One region of the Paraburkholderia bonniea genome, then DNA from elsewhere that is predicted to be linked to it. Evidence: predicted binding sites of a transcription regulator. Region 1 holds the regulator's gene; each other region holds the start of a gene.
The links. Region 1 encodes LexA, which represses DNA repair genes until DNA is damaged. Its sites were predicted from a motif close to ACTGTATNNNNATACAGT; they were not measured.

Region 1 (8,065 bases):
CTGGGATTTTAAGTGGTGCAGCCAGAGACGAGGCGTGAAGCCGTCACGGTCCTGGCGTCTGCATTTGTTTGTAGTTGCCTGGATCTATTTCTATTAGCAGGAAGCAGGAAGCAGGAAGCAGGAAGCAGGAAGCAGGAAGCAGGAAGGCACGGTCACGGAAATCACGCTGCGATTTATATGGCGGCACGGCAGGGGCGGGGTGGATGAGCGCTGGGGCAATGACACACACCAGTGGTACGATTCCGCCCTCAGACTGACACAGGCTGGCGTGCCCTGAAGACGGCGGGCCGCTCACCATCGAACGATTGAACTCGGGATATCGAATGGCGCAACAAAAAACCAATCCGAAGCTGGAACAGGCGCTCACGCGTGGCGATCTGGCGATCCGTCAGGCGAACTCAGCACGGGCGACGGCTTTGCTCCGCGCGCTGGGCAAAATGATTACGGAAGCCTCCGCGACAATTGGCGTCGACGCGTTCACGCTGGTGCCTGATGGCGACCGCATTTACGATCCGGCAGATGGCCTGTGGCCGCAAAAGCTGCTGATCTCGCTCGATGGCCCGGTGGAAGAATCTGATCCAGATGAAGTCCGCACGATCCGCTTGCTGGCGACGGATCCGGGTACGGTGTTCCGGGTGGAATGGCAGCGTGCCGACGGGAAAATTGGCCGCCAGGAAGGCGGCCCGTTTGCGACAGTGGCGTTTATTTCGGATGTGGATATTCCGTGGACTGATGACGAAGACTGAACGCCGTGTTGTGTTCATCATCAGCGCAGCACTTGCAGCACTTCAGTACCCAACGCTAAACGCCGCCTTGCGCGGCGTTTAGCGCATCATGCGGCGTCTAAACAGCACAGCTGCAATACAAAACGCAACGATTGCATAGGCGGCGAGCACGGCGAGATGCAGCGCTGCGTGTTCGAGCGGCCGGCCAAGCATGGCAGGCCGGATGAGCGCGATGGCGTGAGTCAGAGGGAAAAACTGCATGATCTGTTGCAACGCCGCTGGCAACTGGGCGGCTGGGAAAAACACCCCCGAGAGCAGCAGCATCGGTGTGAGCACCAGCGTTTGATAAAACATGAAGAAATCGTAAGAACGCGCGAGTGCGGTCACGATCATCGCCACGCTGGCAAATGCCAGCCCGGTCAAGATGATGACTGGCAGCGTCAGCAGCATGGACGGGAAGCTCGCGTAGCCGAGCACGCCAGCCACCAGCATAATCGCCGCCCCTGACAGCCCCGCTTTGCTGGCAGCCCAGACGACTTCGCCCAGCACGATGTCACCGAGCGTGAGCGGCGTATGCATGATCGCCTCCCAGGTGCGTTGCACGTGCATGCGTGAAAACCCCGAATACATCGACTCGAAACTGGCCGATGTCATGACGCTTGAGGCGACCGTGCCTGCTGCGAGAAAGGCGATATACGACACGCCGTCTACCTGGCCAACCATTAGCCCGAGCCCCAGCCCTAGCCCGAATAGATAGATCATCGGGTCCGCCAGGTGGCCGAACATCGACGCGATAGCCAGCTTGCGCCACACCAGATAATTGCGCCGCCAGACGGAGATCCATCGGGTCGGACTGACCGGTAGCGCTGCAAGAATCTGATTAAACGAAGGGTTTTTGCTGGGAGCCATTTCGGAAGAGGTGTTCATCGTGCGGGTGGTCCGTGGGTTGACGCCAGAAGGGCTGGCTGGCGGTGTCGCGGGTGGGATCAGGAGTCAGGAATCAGGTTTTGATTCTGCGCTTTGATCCCAGGTGTTAGTCCTGCACTAGTCCTGCATTTCACGGCCGGTGAGGCGCAGGAAAACGTCTTCCAGATTGGCCGGACGATGCAGATAGCGTAAGTCGGTTCGTTGCGCGAGGCGGCTCTGGATTGGCTGGGCATCCTTCACGTAGCAAAACAGTGTTTCGCCGCTGACTTCGGTGCGCTCCGCCAATGGTGCGAGTTCGGCGCGCAACGTAACCGGATCAGGGCCATAGATTTCGATCACATCACAGCCGATTTCAGATGCGATGAGCTCGTTCGGTGCGCCTTCAGCAATTTTTTTGCCTTCTTCAATCACGCACAGGCGATGGCATAGCCGTTCGGCTTCTTCCATGAAATGGGTGGTTAGCAAGATGGTTTTGCCGCGTGTCAGCAATGAGCGTAGCCGCTCCCAGATCAAGTGGCGCGCTTGTGGATCAAGCCCGGTGGTGGGCTCGTCCAGGATCAGGACGTCGGGGTCATTCACCAGGGCCCGCGCGAGCGTGAGCCGCCGCTTCATGCCCCCTGAAAGCTCACCGACACGTGCATCGGCCTTGCTTTCAAGCCGGGCAAATTCGAGCAGGGTGGGCACAAGTGCCTGCATGGCACTCGTGCCAATGTCAAAGTAGCGGCCAAAAACCACGAGGTTTTCCCGTACGGTGAAATCAGGATCGAGATTGTCAAATTGAGGCACAACGCCAACCCGGATGCGGGCAAAGCGGGCGCGCTCCGGAATGGGCTCGCCGCACAGACGAATGGTTCCGGCATCCGGCGCGGTAAGCCCGAGCAGCATCTTGAGCGTCGTGGTCTTGCCCGCCCCGTTAGGGCCCAGCAGGCCAAAACATTCTCCTGGCCGGACATGGAACGACAGGTTGTTCACGACGGCTTTTTCGCCGAAATGCTTGTGGACCTGCTGGAAATCAATCGAGGCATTAGACATAGACATGGCGTGGTGCGGTTTTCCGGCAAATGGGGCTGGTGAGCGGCGGTCTATTCTAGGCTATCGGCCAGACGGCGCATTGGCTGAATTGCGCTAGATCCTGTCCGGGCTAGGCTGGGTTCAAACTTGGCCCAGGTTCGCGTCAGACCAGGCCGCCGCGACGGGTCCAGGGGCCTGACTCAGTCAGTGTTTTCATGGCTTGCACATGACATGGGGCTCCACCATGATGGCGACGAGGTCCGCGATGGGCGTGGATGGGAGGAAAGCATGACAAGTTATAAAAAAATATTGCTGTGTTACGACGGCACACGCGAAGGTCGCAAGGCGCTGCGTTGTGGCGCTGATCTGGTGCTGGACTTGAAAGCACAAGCGCATCTGCTGTCAGTGGTCGATATGCGCTCAAGCATCGCGCAAAGCGCCGGAATGCTGACCGATGTGGTCTGCAACAGCTTTGAAAAAAGCGCGAGGGAGATCCTCCAGGAAGGTGTTGACTGGCTGAGTGAACGTGGCGTGAAGGTGCAAGGGCATTTCGCTTTTGGTCATCCGGTCGATGAAATTGCTCGCCTGGCCAATGAACTGGAGGTCGATCTGGTGGTGGTCGGACATCGTTGCCGAACAGGGCTGGCGCGCTGGTGGATGGGAGCGGGCAATACACCGTTACTTGACCGTGTGTCGTGCAGCATTCTGGTCGCGTGTGCGTCAAAGGCCGAACTGGACGCAACCCAGGAGCCGGTAGAGGAACAAGTCGCGGGTTGAGTGCTAGTTGGGAGGATTCAGGCGTGGCGTGAAAACAGCCACACCTGAATGGCCCTCGAATATCGGATGCAGATCAACCATCAGAGAGGCGAAGTACAGGGAAGTACAGGGAAGTACAGGGAAGTACAGGTTTCAGCCGCAGCCCGCATTGCCGGACTGCTTTGCATTGGATGTTGTTTATTTCGCGGTGATATCGCGCCAGATTGACTTGATTACTTGAGCGCTGCCGCATGTTGCATGGCCACCCGTTCTTCTTCGATGCAATGGTCGATCATCCGGCAGACGGCATCGAATGTGCCCACCATGATGAGTCTCGATGCGCTGTGATACACCCGGACCGGCGCGCGTTTGGCCGCTTCCTGGTTGATTCCGGTATTGAGCGACACCCTCATGAACGCGGGAGCCGTTGATTGCAGCGGCCGTGCGTCAGCCGGTAATGCTGGTTCGAGCCGCGGCAGCCGGGCAGTGGCTTCATGGGTCAGCTTGGGTGGCAGACATGGCACTAGCTTGCGCAATGCATGCAGATGACTAAAGAGACCAGGGCGGCGGCCAGAACGGAGGCCAGGACGATGGCCAGGACGATTCAAGCGAGCAAAGCGACGGAACCGGTCAAATCGTTCGGCAGCCAGTGAACGAGACTGTGAAAGAAGCGGCGAAAAAACCAGCGAAAAAGGCCGTGAACGAAACAGCGACTCAGACAGCGCACGAGGCAACAAGCGGGCAAGACGTTCCATGAGGGTCTCCAGAGCGGCGGTCAGAATTCTGTGGGCCGGATTAGCCCGACGGCGATGCCTTCGAGCGCAAATTCCGCGCTATCAGCCTGAACAAAAATATTGTCGTAATCGGGGTTCTCAGCGATCAGCTCGATGCCATTGGGCCGGCGCTTGAGACGTTTGACTGTGACGTCGTCGCCGAGCCGCGCGACGATGATCTGGCCGTCTTTGGCCTCACTCTTTTTTTGTACCGCCAGCAAGTCGCCATCCAGAATGCCGGCGTCACGCATCGACAGTCCGCGCACTTTCAGCAGGTAATCAGGCTGGCTGGAAAAGAGCGCTGGGTCGCATGCGTAGTGTTGCGAGATGTGTTCCTGTGCAAGAAGCGGGCTGCCCGCCGCGACCCGGCCGATAAGCGGCAGTGAGAGCTGCATCAGGCTGGCATGGGGCAGCGTGAACTGGTGTGGCGTGTCGTGCGGGTTGGGACCTTGCAGCAGCCGGATGCCGCGCGAGGCACCAGCGGCCAGTTCGATCACGCCCTTGCGCGCCAGCGCCCGGAGGTGTTCTTCAGCCGAATTGGCTGAGCTGAAACCCAGTTCAGCTGCGATTTCGGCCCGTGTGGGAGGGAAACCTGTGCGCTCGATAGCCCGGCGAACGAGTTCAAAGACCTGCTGCTGACGTGCGGTGAGTTTGATCATAGAAGTACTGTATGGATAGACAGGTGGCTGTATTTTTATACAGTATTCGGCGCAATTCAAGCTTTACTTTAAGTTCGTGTGCGGCAACGCAAGGTCCAACCGTCCAATAGCCCGCTGGGCATGGCCTGAGCACTATCTGCGCCGCATCCGGGCCGGTTCCAGACTGGCACGGATGCCAGAACCCGTCACCCACTCCCGCCCCCATAACCACTTTTGCGTATTAAAGAATGAAAAAACATTCTTTTTAATTATGAGATTGCATGGATAGACTGGCCTGGCGTCGAAACCGTGCGGTTCCCGGCGCTCCCCAATACGGCATACGACATACGACTCGGAGAACCACGATGGTCTATCGAAACACAGGCTTGGCAGGCAGGCTGCGCCAGCTTTTTGGGGCGCTGACGCTAGGCGTGATGGCAACCGTGGCCACGACTGCGAGCGTCGTGCTCAGCGCGCCAGCGAACGCGGCTGATACGACTTTTCTGAATGTTTCTTACGACCCGACCCGCGAGCTGTACCAGGATTTCAACCAGGCGTTTGGCAAGGTCTGGAAGGCCAAAACCGGCGAATCCATTACTTTCAAGCAATCGCATGGTGGCTCGGGGGCGCAGGCGCGTTCGGTGCTCGATGGCCTTCAGGCCGACGTCGTGACGCTGGCGCTGGCCTATGACATCGACGCGCTCGCCAGCAAGGGCCTGCTCGATAAAAACTGGCAAAAGCGTTTGCCAGACAACGCCTCGCCCTATACCTCGACCATCGTGTTCCTGGTGCGCAAGGGCAATCCCAAACATATCCGTGACTGGGACGATCTGGTGAAGCCAGGGGTGTCGATCGTCACACCGAATCCGAAAACCTCAGGCGGTGCGCGCTGGAACTATCTCGCGGCATGGGCTTATGCCGAGCACCAGCCTGGTGGCAATGCACAAAAAGCCAAAGCATTCGTGACCCAGCTCTACAAAAACGCAGGCGTGCTCGATTCAGGCGCACGCGGGGCCACGACCAGCTTTGTGCAGCGTGATATTGGCGATGTGCTGATCGCATGGGAAAACGAGGCTTTCCTCTCGTTGAAAGAATTCGGCCCGGACAAGTTTGAAATTGTTGTGCCGTCGGTCAGCATCCTGGCCGAACCACCTGTCGCGGTGGTCGACAAAGTGGTCGACAAGCGCGGCACACGCAAGCTCGCAGAGGCTTATCTGAACTTCCTCTATAGCGATGAAGGCCAGCAGATCGCGGCGCGCAATTTCTACCGCCCACGATCGGCCTCGGTGCCCACAGCCCTTACCGCGAAGTTTTCAAAGCTGAAGCTGTACACGGTGGATGATTCGTTCGGAGGCTGGACCCAGGCGCAAAAAACGCATTTCGCTGACGGTGGCGTGTTTGATTCGATTTATCAACCTCAATAAGCAACCTCAATAAGCAACCTCAATAAGCAACCTCAATAAGCGGGACTAAGCCGCCGCCAGACGCGTCCCTCGGGACGCGTTTTTCGGTTGTACTCAATCAGGAACGGGCGCCTTCCAGTTCATCACGGGCAACGCATGACAACGCTGACTTTTCGCAGACCCGGCGCATTGCCGGGTTTTGGCCTGACTCTCGGTATCACGGTGGCTTATCTGAGCCTTATCGTGCTCATTCCGCTGGCCGCCACTTTTCTGAAAACCGCGACGCTCGATTGGCCGCAGTTTGTCCGCGCGGTGACGTCGCCCCGGGTGCTGGCGTCGTACCGCCTGACTTTTTTCGCCGCGCTTGGGGGAGCGCTCATCAACGCGGTGTTTGGCTTTCTCGTCGCGTGGGTGCTGGTGCGCTATCGCTTCCCGCTGCACCGTCTGGTTGATGCGATTGTCGATTTACCGTTCGCGCTGCCGACGTCGGTCGCGGGGATTTCGCTGGCGGCGGTGTATGCCAGCAATGGCTGGATTGGACAGTTTCTGGTCCCGCTGGGCGTGAAAGTTGCGTTTACTCCGTTAGGCGTGCTGGTCGCGCTGACTTTTATCGGTTTGCCGTTTGTCGTGCGCACCGTGCAGCCCGTGCTGGAAGAATTCGAGCGCGAGCAGGAAGAGGCCGCCGCGTGCCTTGGCGCGTCACGCTGGCTGACGTTTCGCCGGATCGTGCTGCCCGCGGTCTTTCCCGCGCTGCTGACGGGTTTCGCGCTGGCGTTTGCCCGGGCGCTAGGGGAGTACGGCTCGGTGATTTTCATCGCGGGCAACGTGCCGATGAAATCTGAAATCACCTCGCTGCTCATCATCACCAAGCTGGAGCAGTACGACTACGCCGGGGCGACGGCGCTCGCGGTGGTGATGCTGAGCGTGTCGTTCGTGATGCTGCTGCTCATCAATACGTTGCAGTGGTATTTGCAGCGCAGAACCGGCAGAACCGGCCGCAGCACCGCTGCACCAGCGGTGTCTGCGGGTGCTGCGGGTGTAGCGAGCAAGACAGGAGATGCGTCATGAGCCGCGCCATGATTGCACCAGTTGCGCCTGCCGCCGGGCGCGGGCCTCATTCCAATCCCGTGACAGAGCCCGCATTAGTGCGCTGGGTGCTGACTGGCGTGGCGTTGGTATTTCTCGGACTGTTTCTCGTCGTGCCGCTGGTGGCCGTGTTTTATCAGGCGCTGAGCAAGGGTTTGGGGTTTTATTTCACGGCTCTGGCTGATCCGGATGCGATCTCTGCCATCAAGCTCACGCTGCTGGTGGCGGCGATCGCCGTGCCGCTGAACCTCGTGTTTGGTCTCGCGGCATCGTGGTGTATCGCCAGATTCGAGTTTCGCGGCAAGGCGCTGCTGACGACGCTGATCGACTTGCCGTTTTCGGTTTCACCTGTGATTTCCGGGCTGATCTATGTGCTGATGTTTGGTGCCCAGGGATGGTTTGGCCCGTGGCTGCAAGCGCATGACGTGCAGATTATTTTCGCGGTGCCAGGCATCGTGCTGGCGACGATTTTCGTCACGTTCCCGTTTGTCGCGCGCGAGCTGATTCCGTTGATGCAGGCCCAAGGCAACGACGAGGAAGAAGCCGCCCATGTGCTGGGCGCTTCCGGCTGGCAGATTTTTCGCCGGGTGACCTTGCCCAACATCAAATGGGGATTGCTGTATGGCGTGATTCTCTGCAATGCGCGGGCGATGGGGGAGTTTGGCGCGGTGTCGGTGGTGTCAGGCCGCATTCGCGGGCAGACCGACACGATGCCGCTGCACGTCGAAATTCTCTATAACGAGTAC
Region 2 (8,065 bases), 1.1 Mb from region 1:
CGTATGCCATTTGCTGCGGAATGCGGGGTTGCCGAGTGGGTTTGGGCGACTGCTTGTGCGCAGGCGTGCTTGTCCGGGGCGGGGCGTGTGTGGTGTCCGTTGCCGCTCGTTGCGGCACGACCCTAGGCATTCGGGCTATGCGGCGGGCCATGGTCACTTGCAACTATCGTCAACCTGAAGCGTTGATTGAGGTGATGGATGCCGCGATAGACCGTCTGCTGGTTCCGTCCGGTCGTTCTTCTGGCGTTGCGGGCTGGGGTTGGCGAGCAGAAGCTTGATCTGTCACCTGTGAGGGGGCTGGGATTTGTATGGCGGCTAGATCGCGGGAAAAGCGGCTGATGCTGCCGGTGCGCTAGCGAAAATTGCGGAACAAAGCAAAAGGGCTCCGATCGCTCGGAGCCCTTGCTGCAACTGGTGGCGAATCAGGGACTCGAACCCCGGACCTGCGGATTATGATTCCGTCGCTCTAACCAACTGAGCTAATTCGCCGAAAGAAGGCAGATTATGGGAGAAGCGGCAGAACGTGTCAACCCCCGTCACTCATCATTTTCAGCGCAAGCTACTGGGCCCAAGCCCCTGAGCGTGCCTAGAACTAAAACAACATGAGCAACACACCACCGCCTCCTTGCTGCCTAACCATACGCCATGCGTACTTACCAAAATCCCTCTTCGCCTTCAATCCTGCTCGTAAATGTTGTTATCTTTCGTTTCTTTGACAAACAACATGCCGATGACGAAGGTGGCCATTGCAATCACTATCGGGTACCACAGGCCAGAGTAAATGTTGCCCTGCATGGCCACGATGGCGAATGCGGTAGCGGGCAGAAAGCCGCCAAACCATCCATTGCCTATGTGATACGGCAGTGACATTGAGGTGTACCGGATGCGGGTTGGGAACATCTCTACCAGCATCGCCGCAATGGGCCCGTACACCATCGTTACGTAAATCACGAGGATCGTGAGAATCACTACGCTCATCGGCCAGTTGATTTGCGCAGAATCGGCCTTCAGTGGGTAACCTGCTGCCTTCAGCGCCGAACTAAGCGTGGTGTCAAAGGCCTTGCCCCGTTCTTTCGCATCGCTTGCCTTGCCGTCAAAGGTGTTGACGGTTGTATCCCCCACCTTGATTTGCGCGAGCGTGCCCGCTGGGGCAACGACGTTCTCATAGTTCAAGCCGGCCTTCGATAACGCGCTTTTGGCGATATCGCATGAACTCGTGAATTTCGCGGTGCCAACGGGGTTGAACTGGAATGAGCATTCGTCCGGATCAGCAATCACGGTGATGGGTGCTTGCTGGGTTGCGGTTTCTAGCGCGGGGTTGGCGTAATGCGTCAGTGCCTTGAATAGCGGAAAGTACGTCAGTGCGGCAATCAGGCAGCCCGCCATGATGATCGGCTTGCGTCCAATCCGGTCCGACAGTGAGCCGAAAAATAGAAAGAACGGGGTGCCAATCAACAGCGCCAGCGCAATCAGAATGTTGGCGCTTGTGCCGTCTACTTTGAGCGTCTGGGTCAGGAAGAAGAGCGCGTAAAACTGTCCGGTGTACCACACCACTGCTTGTCCGGCGGTCAGGCCGACCAATGCCAGAATCACGATTTTCAGGTTTTTCCATTGCCCGAAAGCTTCGGTCAATGGTGCTTTCGAGGTCTTGCCTTCAGCCTTAATGCGTGTAAAGGCGGGGGATTCATGAAGTTGCAGCCGAATCCATACCGACACACCAAGCAAAAGGATCGAAGCCAGAAACGGAATACGCCAGCCCCAGGCGCTAAACGCGTCTTCGCCGATGGTGGTGCGTATGCCGAGAATCACCAGCAGTGACAGGAAGAGGCCAAGCGTGGCTGTCGTCTGGATCCACGCGGTGTAAAAGCCTCGGCGGTTCGCGGGTGCATGCTCGGCGACGTAGGTCGCGGCACCGCCATATTCACCCCCTAGCGCTAGCCCTTGCAGCAATCTCATCAGAATGAAAATGATCGGTGATGCAATCCCAATCGCTGCATATCCCGGCAAAAAGCCGACGATGAAGGTCGAGACGCCCATAATCACAATCGTCACAAGGAACGTGTATTTGCGGCCTACCATGTCGCCAACCCGGCCAAACACAATCGCGCCAAACGGCCGGACCGCAAAGCCTGCCGCAAAACCCAGCAGCGTGAAAATAAAGCCCGCCGTCGGATTGACTCCGGAAAAGAAGCTCTTGCTGATAAACGCAGCCAGAGAGCCCGCCAGATAAAAGTCATACCACTCGAATACAGTGCCAAGCGACGACGCGAAGATCACTTTCTTCTCTTCTTTCGTCATCGGCGCATGTGAAATTTGCTCGCCAACGGTAGCCATAGTTGTCTCCATTATTGATATAGATCCGCGATGCGTCTGGTCAGACGTTCCCGTGAGCCGATTATTGGAGGAAAAACTTACGGCCTACTGACGTCCAATCTCAAAATTGAGTTGCGCTCAGGTGATCTGTATTTTTTCTAACGGATGCCAAAAGTCGCCTAACTGTTGCCAGGTTGAGGGCAAAGTCTTCTATTTCTGCGTGATGGCTGAGGCGGGGGGGGCGTGGTGTTGTCTGGGTTAGGGTAAGTCCCGGGCTGGTTTGAGCACAGGCAGGCTGATGCGCACCCGTGTTCCGACTGGTGCGGGGGCGCTTTGATAAACATGGTCTTCAATGGTGAGGGTGCCGTGGTGCATGGCCACAATTTCACGCACGATCGCCAGCCCAAGGCCGCTGCCGTCGCCTTCATGTCCGAGAATCCGGTAGAAGCGCTCAAGCACGTGGTCGCGTTCGTCAGCGGGAATGCCTAGCCCCGTATCTTCTATTTCAAGATGAACCTCGTGCTCTGAGGGTTCCGGTGCAGGCCTTACTCGCACGGTAATCTGGCCGCCAGTTGGGGTATAGCGGATCGCGTTGTCGAGCAGGTTGGAGAGCATTTCGCGCAGCATCAGGGGGTTGCCGTTCACATCGAGTGGCGTGTCCGGTCCTTCGTAGCCGAGATCCATCTGCTTGGCGAGTGCCGCAGGAACCCAGTCGCGCACGGCCTGGCGAGCTAGTTCGGTCATTTCCACGCGGGTGAGGCGAGTTCCTGCCATGCGGTTTTCCGCGCGGGCCAGGGCCAGCAATTGTGTGACCAGCCGGGCGGCTTGTTCTGAGCTGGTGGCGATTTGCTCCAGTGAACGATGGACCTCAAGCGAGGCCTCTTGCCGCAACGCTAGTTCGGCTTGTGTGCGCAGTCCGGCGAGCGGGGTTTTCATCTGGTGTGCGGCGTCGGCAATAAAGCGTTTTTGCAGCGCGACGTTTTGTTCGAGGCGAAGCAGAAGCTCGTTAAACGAGGTTACGAGTGGTTCGATTTCGGCGGGTGTGTGAAGCGTTTCGAGTGGCGAGAGATCATCTGGGCGGCGCTCGCGGATATGCGCTTGCAGTGCGTGTAGTGGCGCGAGCCCGCGCGACAGGCCGAACCAGACCAGCACGATGGCCAGCGGCAGAATCACGAACTGCGGCAGGATCACGCCTTTGATGATGTCGTTGGCCAACTGGCGGCGCTTGTCGAGCGTTTCTGCAACCTGCACCAGCACGGGCTGAGCGTTGTGCGGTGCGTGGGGGAGGGCGACCGTGGTGTATGCCACGCGAATTTCAGTGCCGTGCAGCATGTCATCTCGAAACAGCACCAGGCCGGGCGGTGGCCGGTCTTCGTCATGCGGCAAAGGTATGTCGCGGTCGCCGTCGACTAACTCGCCACGCATGCCTAGCACCTGGAAAAACACGTGGTCGAGATTGTCGAGGCGCAGAAAATCGCGTGTCGCGCTGGGCAGCGAGAGTTCGGCTACGCCATTTGCCGAGTGCATTTGCCGTGCCAGGACATAGGCATCGGTTTCGAGCGCGCGGTCAAAGGGCCCATTGGCAATCGACTTGGCGACCAGATAAGTGACCGCAATGCTCATGGGCCACAGCAGCAACAGCGGCGCGAGCATCCAGTCGAGGATTTCACCGAACAGCGAACGTGGCCGCGCCAGCGTGGAGCTTTCGTCTGGCGGGGCAAAGGGATTGGCGTAATGGGCGTCGCGTGTTCCATCATGGTCCGTGGCGGGCACGACGGAGCGCTCTGCGCGAGTGGACATAGGGGCGTCGACGCCTATTTGTAGTAATGACTGGCGGGCATTGCGGCGGTGTTGTCAGTGTTTGCCGCCGTGGGGAGATCGATGACCGTGGCGCTAGAGGAGGAGGCTGGGACGGCTTTTTCAAGGCAGTAGCCTAAACCCCGCACGGTGATGATGCGGATGCCGCTGGGCTCGATTTTGCGGCGCAGGCGGTGTACGTAGACTTCGATGGCGTTATTGCTGACCTCTTCGCCCCATTCGCACAGGTGATCGACCAGTTGTTCTTTTGAGACGAGGCGGCCGATGCGTTGCAGCAGCACTTCGAGCAAGCCGAGCTCGCGCGCGGAAAGGTCGATAACCTGGTCGTTAATGCAGGCCACCCGGCCGATCTGGTCGAACGACAAAACGCCGTGGCGCACTACGGTTGGCCCTCCTCCGGCACCACGCCGGGTCAGCGCTCGTACCCGGGCTTCGAGCTCACCCAGGGCGAACGGCTTGGCCATGTAATCGTCGGCTCCGAGATCCAGCCCTTTGACTCGTTCGTCGATGCTGTCGGCGGCGCTCAGAATCAGCACTGGCAAGGTTGAATTGCGGGCGCGCAGGCGTCGCAGCACGTCAAGCCCGGACAGGCGAGGCAGGCCGAGATCAAGAATTAGCAGGTCAAACACCTGGATGGAAAGGGCGTTATCGGCTTCGATACCGGTCTTCACTAGATCAACGGCATAGCCTGATTGGCGGAGTGATCGAACCAGACCATCCGCGAGTATGCTGTCGTCTTCGGCAATGAGGATTCGCATGGTATGCCCGCCTGGCTTGGCCGACGCCAGCTTGTGCGTGGCGTGCGGCAGTCTCCGGAAATTTTGTGGGTGGTATTGGCTGGCCAGGTTGCTTGCGTGGGTTACGTGCAGGTAAAGCGCGCAGGGGAATAAATCTGGCTTGCCAAAACTACTGTTTTTTTATACAGTGTCTGAATTCAGCGTGCTGCTTGTCTGCAGTGTCTTGTTAGTCAATTAGTTATTAACTGACCTACCTGGTCATTAGTCAGTGCACAGCTACCTCAGACGCCGTTCATCATAGCAAAGGACGATTCATGGAAGAAAACAAGAAGGGCTCGGCTGGACTTACGGCTGAAAAGAGCAAGGCGCTGGCCGCCGCGCTCGCGCAGATCGAGAAACAGTTCGGCAAAGGGTCGGTGATGCGGCTTGGCGCAGGGGAGGCGATCGAAGACATTCAGGTGGTTTCTACTGGGTCGCTCGGTCTGGATATTGCGCTTGGCGTCGGTGGCTTGCCGCGTGGCCGTGTGGTTGAAATCTACGGACCGGAATCTTCGGGTAAAACCACGCTGACGCTGCAGGTGGTGGCAGAAATGCAAAAGCTGGGCGGCACGGCGGCATTTATAGATGCGGAACACGCGCTTGATATCCAGTACGCAAGCAAGCTCGGTGTGAATGTCAACGATTTGCTGGTTTCCCAGCCGGATACGGGTGAACAGGCGCTTGAAATTGCGGATGCGCTCGTACGCTCGGGTTCTATTGACATGATTGTGATCGACTCGGTTGCGGCGCTCGTGCCTAAAGCTGAAATCGAAGGCGAGATGGGTGATTCACTGCCGGGCCTCCAGGCGCGCCTGATGTCGCAGGCACTGCGCAAGCTCACGGGCACGATCAAGCGGACAAACTGCCTCGTGATCTTCATTAACCAGATCCGGATGAAGATTGGCGTGATGTTTGGCAATCCAGAAACCACGACGGGTGGCAATGCACTGAAGTTCTATGCATCGGTGCGCCTGGATATTCGCCGTATCGGCTCGATCAAGAAAAATGACGAGGTGATCGGCAATGAAACCCGCGTAAAGGTGGTTAAAAATAAAGTGGCACCGCCGTTCCGCGAAGCGATTTTCGACATCTTGTACGGTGAGGGTATTTCTCGTCAGGGCGAAGTGATCGACTTGGGTGTGCAGGCCAAGATTGTTGACAAGGCTGGTGCCTGGTATAGCTACAGTGGTGAGCGGATTGGTCAGGGCAAAGACAATGCGCGTGAGTTCCTGCGTGAAAATCCTGACATCGCCCGCGAGATCGAAAACCGCATCCGCGAGTCCCTCGGGGTAAATGCGATGGCGGATGCCACCATCGTCAGTGCGGAAATCGCTGGCGAAGAAGAGTGATGATTGTGTGATGCGAAAAGGGCCATTTGCTTCGAGTAACCAACGTGAAGGGGATGGCCCTGTCCGTAAGCGTCGTGACGGCGATTCATCAAAATCGCCGTCATCAGGTTTGACGCGCTCGCATCACCGTGCAGTGGATCCCTTCGATCCCTTCGAATCATTTACTGCACATGCCGACGATGCGCTGGGTGTTGCCCCGGATGCGGCCCCGGACGCCAGGTCAGGTGATGGATTAAACAATCCCCAAGGCCATCAGCCCGCGGTAGCGCCCTATCCGCCAGCGGCAGTACCTCATCAGCCAACGGCAACACCTGAAGCTCAAAACGTTGCCGCAGCACCGCCGGAATCTACTTACACGCGGTCACGCGGGGCATCGGGGAAAAACACAAACACCAGCAAATCCGGCTCTGCCTCGTCGCCACCAGCGCCGGGGCGCTCTCTGAAAGGGCGGGCGTTGGGTTATTTGTCCTGTCGTGAATATAGCCGTACTGAGTTATCTCGCAAGCTGGCACCGTTCGTTGACGAATCCTCTTGCCTTGACACCGTGCTGGATATGCTTGAACGCGATGGCTTACTCTCCAATTCCCGTTTTACTGAAAGCTTGATTCATCGCCGTGCTTCGCGCTGGGGTTCGGCGCGGATCGTCGGTGAACTTAAGCGGCACGCTGTCGATCAGTCTTTGATCGACAGTACCAGTGCCCAGTTGCGCGAAACCGAGTTGAATCGTGCAATGGAGGTCTGGCGCAAGAAGTACGGCCAGCTTCCCGAAACCTCAGCCGAACGCGGGCGGCAAATACGTTTTCTAATCGGCCGTGGGTTTTCTCAGGCGATCGTTGGGAAAATTCTCCGTGGAATAGATGACGAATGGGATGGAACATAAGCGGCCTGGAGCTGTCGTTCGTTGTCGGTTGGGTTGCCAGTCTCAAATACCCAGTATGCTAAAATCCGCCGGTTTTCCCATCTCGGCCTCGTTTCGGCCTTCTTCCACATGCCGTTTTTCCCCTCCGTATCTCATCCATTACGCCATTGCTGCGTAATTCGAGGGAGTGCATGTGGGCGGGTAAAAGGGTTATCGGATGCCTGCGCCGGCTTGGTGCTTATTGCGAAGGGCAGTGCAAGGCTTAGCGAAACAAACAGTGTCAGGATCAGGTGGCCAGGTTTACTCTGGGCTTTCAACCTGATCCAGCCAGCAGCGCTCCGGCTTGCTGGTCAGATGTATGCCACGTTGCCTTTTTCCGGTTCGCGCTTGATGCGGGTTCAGCCGGGGCGTGGCCTTAGGCCGTTTGTTTTTCCTTCTGCTTTAATCCTCGCATTCCGTTCTGCCGTCGCTTCGCGCGCTTTCATGGTTTTTTCGCTGCATTTTCCTATTCTTTGTCCTATTCTCCGTTTGCTCGCCAGTGTGAAAAATCGTCGATATTTCATCAGCTTGCAGCCGGATTCAGGTCGTGTAGCGACGTGCGGGCCCGTTTGCGCAAAAAATCCTCCTGCCGGTAACGGCACAAGCCTGCTGGGCATCAAGCCAGCGGGTGGAAACGAAGTTCAATCCAACTCTCAGACTGAAGGGACTCACGCATGAAGATTCACGAGTACCAGGGTAAGGAAATCCTGCGGAAATTCGGTGTCGCGGTACCGCGCGGCACGCCGGTGTTCTCGGTGGATGAAGCGGTCAAGGCCGCAGAAGAGCTTGGCGGCCCAGTATGGGTGGTCAAGGCTCAGATCCATGCGGGTGGCCGTGGCAAGGGTGGCGGCGTTAAGGTTGCAAAGTCGCTCGAACAGGTTCGTGAATTTTCGAACCAGATCCTCGGCATG
Region 3 (8,065 bases), 330 kb from region 1:
TGGTCGCCGTAATACCCACGTAGCGTGGCCACTGGGCGGGTCCTCCGGGCCCTCCCGTGACCACCACGATCATCGCCGTAACCTTGAGCCGGACACGTTCGGGGCGAAGGGCAAGCCACAGGGAAACGATCACCGCGCCGACCGTGCCGAACGCTGCGATCCAGTTCGCGAACGAATTGATGAAGTCCCAATGTTCCTTGTCGAGCCCGAGGAAGGTAATGGCCATGCTGAAGGTGTCGAGTGAGAAACACGCAGCATTATGAGGCAGGAAGAAAAAGGCCCCGCCGAAGCGGGGCGAACATCAAGGACATGCGCGGCTTCCTTGCAGCCCGCCGCGGGGCTTTCGCAACCTTGGAACGGCCCGCAAAGGCATCCCCCGGCGCAAGACTTCAATCGTTCACGGCACGACCGCGGGCGTGAGCGGCCCGGTCAACACCAGCGTCGGGGTCTGCTGTTTCGATGAAAAATTTTAATTTGTCATCTCGCTGGGGCTGCACTTACCCGCCTTTTTCATCGCAACAGGCATGTCTGCGCCTTTTTCATCAATGTCGCGAACAGAAATCCAGCATTGTTTATTGCCATGTTCCATAAAAATGTCGTAATTCCGCCCAGGTTTTGGAGTAAAAGTCATTCTTGGCGGAGTGCAATATATATAAGTATTCCCAGCTGAACCCACTGACGATATTAAAACTGTCAGCGGCTTATCTGCTGCCACCACATATTCTTTAATAAAATCTTTAAAAATCAATCCGTCCGTCCGCATCCAGGGCCGAGGACTTAATGGCATTCCTATCGTAAGACTTGTGGACGAGTATTTAATCGCCGAGAAATAACCATCATTTACGATAATTTTCTCGCTATCTTTTCCGGGAAACGGCGTGTAGCAATCCTTTCCAGGAGTAAAAGTCGCTTGTTGCTGTCCATTAGCGGCAAGAATTCGGATTCTTGCCGCTATGGCTGGATCATAAGTAGGCGAGGCTGTTTCCACATAATGTTTTGGCTGCGGTAGAAATGTGCAACCGCTCATGCAAATCGCGGTAATGAATGCGGCGCCCAGTAATTTCTTTAAAAACATTCTATTTCTCCTTTTTCTTTGTTTCATAACTCTTGCACGCCTTCTTGTAACTGTTATCGAAAGGCTTGATTTTTAGCATGTGCGCCTGGGATGCATAGTCGCCAGTCGTAGCAATGACAATGCCCGCAATAAATGCCAATTTTGCAGCAATCGAATTTAGTCCAATGTGCACTGATTCAGTAACTAAAATAATCCCTAATATTACAAAGGGAATTCGAAGCTATTTTTTTTAAATTTCCATCTTCAATCAGTTGTTTTTCCTGTTCAGGTGATCTTGACGTTGATCGGACGCGGCTGAATTTTTCCAGAGTTCAAGTCCTTCATTGATAACCGGACCATAAAAAGGAAACCGATCCATGACTGGCTTCGATGCCATGCCGGTCGCAAAACCAACAGTAAATTGACCAGGATTTGGCCGCAATATTTGCTCAATTGCGCTCGCAGCTGCCCGACCAAACACCACTTGTAGCCCACCTATTGGCGTTGTTTATAGTTGGCCGGAGAGAGGAGTTAATCCACGATTCAGCGGCCTTACCGGTTGTGTAACCGACCGTAATACCTGACCTATGATGCTGTCATTTCTGCCATACACCACATTATTGATCGCCGTGCCAGTCGCACCATCTCACAAAGGCAAATGAACGGTACCTGAAGTGCCCGCCACGTTTGCCGTAGCGCCGTAACAGCCAGTCCCGGCTTGCTGCGTTTGCTGAACAGTGGCCTGGGTGCCTGCTTTAACCACAGCGCGCCCCACTCTCAGACGGCTGAACAAAAGTCGTTTATTGCCTTGTTTCATCTGGTCTCATTCGGTTTACTAATTTTTAATGAGCGGCAATTTAGCGCCAAATGAACTGGAGGATTTGGGTTAACACGCTTTTTTAAGCGAAATACAACGCTTTTAGACAAATCGGATTGCGCTTATCGAGCATTTTATGAATCTGCGCTAGAGCAGGAAAAGAGCGAGGTACGAAGAAGGGAAATACCCCGATTCAGCTACACCTTGAACAAACCACTGTATTTTTGTACAGTACCGACATCGTGCCGTCCCCTGAACGTATTCCCCCTTCGTCCGCTATTACTTCGTCGCCATCGCGCAAGATCATTCATTGCGATTGCGACTGTTTTTATGCATCCGTTGAAATGCGTGATGACCCGTCATTGCGGGGCCGTCCGCTTGCCGTGGGTGGTCAGCCTGACCAGCGTGGTGTGATTGCCACCTGTAATTACGAAGCACGGCGTTTTGGCGTGCATTCGGCGATGTCATCGGCGCTCGCGTTGCGCAAATGCCCGGGGCTGCTGATCCTGCCCCCGGCAATGGAAAAATACCGCGCCGCGTCGCGCCAGATCATGGCGATTTATCACGACTACACCGCTGAAGTTGAGCCGCTGTCGCTCGATGAGGCCTATCTTGATGTCACGCACACGGATCGCTGCCGGGGCAGTGCGACGCTGATGGCCGCCGAAATCCGTGAGCGGGTGCGTGCCATCGTCGGCGTGACGGTCTCTGCCGGGGTCGCGTCGAACAAGTTCGTCGCCAAGATTGCCTCCGACTGGAACAAGCCCGATGGCCTGCACGTCGTGCGGCCGCATGAAATCGATGCGTTCGTGGCGGCTTTGCCAGTGCGCAAGATTTTCGGCGTGGGCAAGGTCACGGCGGCAAAGCTCGAAAAACTGGGCGTTACCACCTGCGCGCAGTTGCGCGAATGGCCACTGGTCGCTCTACATCATCAGTTCGGCACATTTGGCACGCGCTTGTATGAGCTGTCGCGCGGTATCGACGAGCGTCCTGTGCAGGCTGACCGGGAGCGCAAATCCGTCAGCGTCGAAACCACCTATGTGACCGATTTACGTACGTTCGAAGCCTGCGCCGCGGAGCTCGTCCGTCTGAGTGCATTGCTGGATGGACGGATTGCCCGTGCTGAGGCGGCCTCTGCGGTACGCAAGTTGTTCGTCAAGATTCGCTTCGCGGATTTTCAGCGAACGACGGTCGAATGCGTAGGTGACGCGACTCATCTGCCAACCTTGCTGGCGCTGCTGGAAAAAGGTTTCGCGCGGCGTCAGCAGCCGGTGCGGTTATTGGGCGTTGGGGTGCGGCTGGAGGAGGATGGCCTGGCACCAGACGGGCAGTTTGGCTTGTTTGATGCGCCACCAGCTGAGCAGGCTGAACGCGCTTCCGGCGCTGTATGAAATGCCGCTGCGGGTACTAGCTGATTCGCGTGCATGGGGCGCGCGGTGATAAGCCATAAAAAAAACGGTGCCCTGCTTTGAGCGCAGGGCACCGCTTCAGACACTTCACTTCTGCTCATCCGGCCATTGGCGAGTACCGCTGAGCGAGCCAGAGCGGCGTGGGCCAGCTTCAGGCGCTCATGCCGTTGTGCCGCAGCAGGGCATCGACATTAGGCTCGCGGCCCCGGAATGCCTTGAACGATTCCATCGCGGGGCGGCTGCCGCCCACTTCAAGAATCTCCTGGCGGTAACGCGTGCCGGTTGCGCTATCGAGCACGCTGCCGTTGCCTGCCTGCGCGGCTTCTTCAAATGCCGCGTAAGCATCGGCGGACAGCACCTCAGCCCATTTGTAGCTGTAGTACCCAGCGGCATAACCACCGGCAAAGATATGGCTGAAGGTATTGAGCCAGCGTGAAAATTCCGCCTGTGGAATCACGTGATATTGCTGGTTGATTTCACGCGCGAGCTCAAGCGCGCTGGCCGGGCCTGCTGGATCGAAATCGACGTGCAGACGCATATCGGTCATCGAAAACACGATTTGCCGCAACGTCCCCAGCCCGCTCTGAAAATTCTTCGCGGCCAGCATCTTGTCGAACAGCGCGCGTGGCAGCGGTGCCGCGGTCTCGACATGTGACGTCATATCGCTGAGGACATCCCATTCCCAGCAAAAATTCTCCATGAATTGCGACGGCAGTTCGACCGCATCCCACTCCACGCCATTGATGCCAGAAACGCCTGATTCGTCGACGCGCGTCAGCATGTGATGCAGCCCATGGCCAAACTCATGGAACAGCGTGATGACTTCGTCGTGCGTGAAGCAGGCGGGCTTGCCGCCCACCGGCGCGGAGAAGTTGCAGGTCAGGTAAGCCACCGGGGTTTGCACGCCCTGGGCGTGACGGCGGCGAGTGCGGGCGTCGTCCATCCAGGCACCGCCGCGTTTGCCTTCGCGGGCGTACAGGTCCAGATAGAACTGGGCAATCAGCGCGCCGTCCTGGCGTTCGACCCGGAAAAACCGCACATCCGGGTGCCATACGGTCGCGGTATCCGGGCGGATGCGCACATCGAACAGTGTCTCGGTGACTTTGAAGAGCCCTTTGAGCACAGCATCTTCAGGGAAGTACTGCTTCACCTCATTTTCAGAAAACGCATAGCGTTGCTGCCTCAGCCGTTCAGCGGCAAAGGTCATGTCCCACGGCTGCAAGTCGCTTAATCCCAGCTCGCTGGCGGCAAATTCGCGCAGTTCCCGCCAGTCCTGTTCGGCATGCGGGCGAGCGCGCACCGCGAGGTCATCGAGAAAACGCATGACCTCGGCGGGTGATTGCGCCATCTTGGACGCCAGCGAGACTTCAGCGAAATTCGCATACCCAAGCATTTTTGCTTCTTCGGCACGCAGCGCGAGCTGCTCGGCGATGTTGCCGGTGTTGTCCCATGCGGGCTGGCCGCCGCCATAGGTGACGCCTTGCTCTGAAGCGCGCGTGACGTAAGCGCGATAAAGCGTTTCGCGCATCGGCCGATGTTCGGCGTACTGCATGACGGGGAAATAGGACGGGAAGTGCAGCGTGAATTTCCAGCCGGTTTTGCCATCGCGCTCAGCTGCTTCGCGCGCGGCTGCGATCGCGTCTTCGGGCAGGCCTGCCAGTTCTGGCTCGTGCTGGACGAAATACGCGTAGGCGTTGGTCGCATCGAGCACGTGGTCGGAGTAGCTTTTTGCCAGCGTGGCCTGGCGCTCTTGCAGTTCAGCGAAACGTGGCTTTTGCTCCTCGGGCAGCTCGGCACCAGAGAGGCGGAAGTCGCGCACTGCGTTATCGAGGATTTTTTTGCGCTCGTGCGACAGCGTTTCGAACTCGATGCTGGCTTTTAGCGCCTTGTATTTCTCGTACAGCGCGAGGTTTTGCCCGACGCTCGACCAGAACTCGGTGACGCGGGGCAGGTTCTCGCCGTAGGTGGCGCGCAATTCGGGGGTGTCAGCGACGGCATTCAGATGACCGACGATGCCCCAGGCGCGGGCGAGCGGTTCTGTGGCGCGTTCGACGGGTTCCACCACATCGGCCCATGAAGCGGGGGTGGCGGGTGCGCTGGCGCGTTCGACTGCAGTTTGCGCGGCGGCCAGCAGGACATCGAGTGCGGGCGTGACGTGTTCCGGGCGAATTTCGCCAAAACGGGGCAGATCGGAGAAATCGAGCAGCGGATTCAGCGGATTGCCAGATGCCGGTTGGGAGATAGACATGGGAGCTTCCTGTGAGTCGCGGGTGAAGGGGCGCTCATGCGCGCTCGCGCGGTGAGGCCGGGTTATCCGATGATGGGGCCGTAAAGGCCGATTCCAACCGGCAAACTAGCAGAAGTTTGAAAGACGCGGCGTGAGGTGGGGTGAGGTGGTCGTGTAGGCGTGAGACAGGGCAGGTGGCTGCGTTGCTGGCTGCCGGAAGGGGCCTCAGAGGGGGCATAAGTGCCGGAGGTGAAGTACGGACCCGTCCTGTTCGGGCCACGCAGGTTGATTCTGGCTACTTACTGCCTGCTGCCTGCCGCCCGGGGAGCTTGGGCGCGGCAGGCGCTGGGGGTGAAGTTTCAGCAGAGGCAAGTGAAGCTGGGAGCGCTGGCTTGAGCGTTGGAGTCTTCAGGATCTCAGGGCCTCCCAAGCCTCCCTGGCACGTCAAGCTTGGGCAGCCGCACGCTCCGCTGCTTCCAGCGTGTTGACCAGCAGCATGGTGATGGTCATCGGGCCGACGCCGCCTGGCACCGGTGTGATGTAGCCCGCTACCTCGCTGACTCCGGCGAAATCGACGTCACCGCATAGCTTGCCCGCGTCGTCACGGTTCATGCCGACGTCGATCACGGTGGCACCGGGCTTCACCATGTCCGCGCGCAGGAGGTTGCGGATGCCGGTGGCGGCGACCACCACATCGGCCATCCGCGTATGCGCGGCCAGATTGCGGGTCTTGCTGTGACAGACGGTGACGGTTGCGCCCGCGTCGAGCAGCATCAGCGCCATCGGTTTGCCGACGATATTCGAGCGGCCGATGACCACTGCGTTTGCACCGGCCAGCGCGATGCCATGCGCCTCAAACATTTTCATCACGCCATATGGCGTACAGGGGCGAAAGAGCGGCTTGCCAGTCATCAGCGCACCGGCGTTGGCGACGTGAAAGCCATCGACATCTTTCTCGGCGGCAATCGCTTCGATCACCTGATGGCTGTCGATATGCGGCGGCAGCGGCAGTTGCACGAGGATGCCGTGAATCGCTGGGTCACGGTTCAGCGCATCAATCCGGGCCAGCAGTTCGGCTTGTGTCAGCGTCGCCGGATAACGGTCGCACGACGAGCGCAGGCCATTGTCCTCGCAGGCCTTGATCTTGTTGCGGACATAGACCTCGCTCGCCGGGTTGTCACCAACCAGCACGACGGCCAGACCTGGCTGGTGCCCCTGGGCGGTGAGGAGGGCGGCACGGCGGGCAACATCGGTGCGCAGGGTTTTTGAGAGGGCGTTGCCGTCGATCAGTTTGGCTGTCATGGGTCGGTCGAGGAGTGGGCGTTCGGAGGCAGGGAGTCGCGGATGCGGTAGCGGCTGTAGAGGCGTTTTAAGGCGGACTGGAGGTGAAAGCCGTCGCATCTGGCACAGCACTGCGGGAGAAAGAATGCATCGCTGCAAGGGGCGGCATTATACCGGCACCGCTTGGACAGAAACAGAACGGAAAAACACGAACGCCACGCAGCGCCGGGGTTCGGGCGGGCGTGGCGCGTATCGCATCAGATACAGGTTGCGCGCCGTGTGCTTTGAGCGCGCAGGAGGGGCTTACGGCACCGGTGGCTTGCTGGACAGTGCCAGCCGCAGCAAGTCAGCGACGGTATTGACGTTGAGCTTTTCCATGATGTTGGCGCGATGCGCTTCGACGGTCTTGATGCTGATGCCCAGATCGTCAGCGATCTGCTTGTTCAGCCGTCCTGCGATGATCCGCTCCAGCACTTGATGCTCGCGCGCGGTGAGCTTGCTCAGACGCTCGGAGGTGGCGCGCTGTTGCTGGACGCTGCTGCTTTCGCTACGCGCGCGGTCCAGCATGCGCTCGACCAGCTTGCGCAACTCGGCTTCATCGAAGGGTTTTTCGATGAAATCCATCGCGCCTTTTTTCATTGTCGATACGGCCATTGGCACGTCGCCGTGGCCGGTGACGAAGATGATGGGCAGCAGCGCATCGTCGGCGATCAGACGCTCCTGCAGCTCAAGACCGCTCATCCCGGGCATCCGCACATCGAGGATCAGACACGCGATCTGGCCGGGATGCTGATGCGGCTGCCAGGCTTCGAGGAACTGCTCTGCGCCAGCAAAGCACTGAACCCGGTAACCATTTGCTTCGAGCAGCCAGCGCAGTGAATCGCGCACGGCCTCATCGTCATCGACAACAAAGACAGTTTCCTGTGTGATGGCCAGATTTGGACTGTTCATAGCTCTCTCGTAGCGGTTCGTGATGCTGGTGTCTGCGACCCGCTGTTACCGGGGCCGTCAGGTTCCCCAACAGGCAGGCTGCAATGGAATGTGGCGCCAGTGATGCGGCCGTCAGCGGCGATATTGTTGACGACCCACAGGCGACCCCGGTGCGATTCGATAATCGAACGGCAGATATTCAGCCCCATGCCCATACCGTCGGACTTGGTGCTGTAAAACGGTTCGAACAGGCGCTCGGCGGTGGTTTCATCCACGCCGGGCCCCTGATCGACAACACTGATGCAAACCAGCCCCTGATCCAGCCGCACGATGATCCGGATCACCGG

Region 2: the regulator LexA is predicted to act here: its motif matches at 5,040-5,057, upstream of recA (recombinase RecA).
Region 3: the regulator LexA is predicted to act here: its motif matches at 2,087-2,104, upstream of dinB (DNA polymerase IV).

The regions. Positions count from the first base shown of each region.
Region 1 covers NZ_QPEQ01000001.1:1,629,821-1,637,885, forward strand. Annotated here, with positions in the region: gene GH656_RS07115 (permease) at 1-12, shown strand, start outside; gene GH656_RS07120 (hypothetical protein) at 324-746, shown strand; gene GH656_RS07125 (ABC transporter permease) at 825-1,634, opposite strand; gene nodI (nodulation factor ABC transporter ATP-binding protein NodI) at 1,770-2,690, opposite strand; gene GH656_RS07135 (universal stress protein) at 2,952-3,440, shown strand; gene GH656_RS18280 (hypothetical protein) at 3,653-4,027, opposite strand; gene lexA (transcriptional repressor LexA) at 4,195-4,851, opposite strand; gene GH656_RS07150 (sulfate ABC transporter substrate-binding protein) at 5,196-6,254, shown strand; gene cysT (sulfate ABC transporter permease subunit CysT) at 6,390-7,301, shown strand; gene cysW (sulfate ABC transporter permease subunit CysW) at 7,298-8,065, shown strand, end outside.
Region 2 covers NZ_QPEQ01000001.1:2,705,495-2,713,559, reverse strand. Annotated here, with positions in the region: tRNA gene GH656_RS11920 (tRNA-Met) at 413-489, opposite strand; gene GH656_RS11915 (MFS transporter) at 676-2,334, opposite strand; gene GH656_RS11910 (sensor histidine kinase) at 2,572-4,113, opposite strand; gene GH656_RS11905 (response regulator transcription factor) at 4,128-4,889, opposite strand; gene recA (recombinase RecA) at 5,183-6,256, shown strand; gene recX (recombination regulator RecX) at 6,264-7,136, shown strand; gene sucC (ADP-forming succinate--CoA ligase subunit beta) at 7,829-8,065, shown strand, end outside.
Region 3 covers NZ_QPEQ01000001.1:1,296,720-1,304,784, forward strand. Annotated here, with positions in the region: gene GH656_RS05675 (hypothetical protein) at 1-226, opposite strand, end outside; gene GH656_RS05680 (hypothetical protein) at 470-1,102, opposite strand; gene dinB (DNA polymerase IV) at 2,132-3,262, shown strand; gene GH656_RS05690 (M3 family metallopeptidase) at 3,432-5,528, opposite strand; gene folD (bifunctional methylenetetrahydrofolate dehydrogenase/methenyltetrahydrofolate cyclohydrolase FolD) at 5,952-6,809, opposite strand; gene fixJ (oxygen response regulator transcription factor FixJ) at 7,092-7,739, opposite strand; gene fixL (oxygen sensor histidine kinase FixL) at 7,736-8,065, opposite strand, start outside.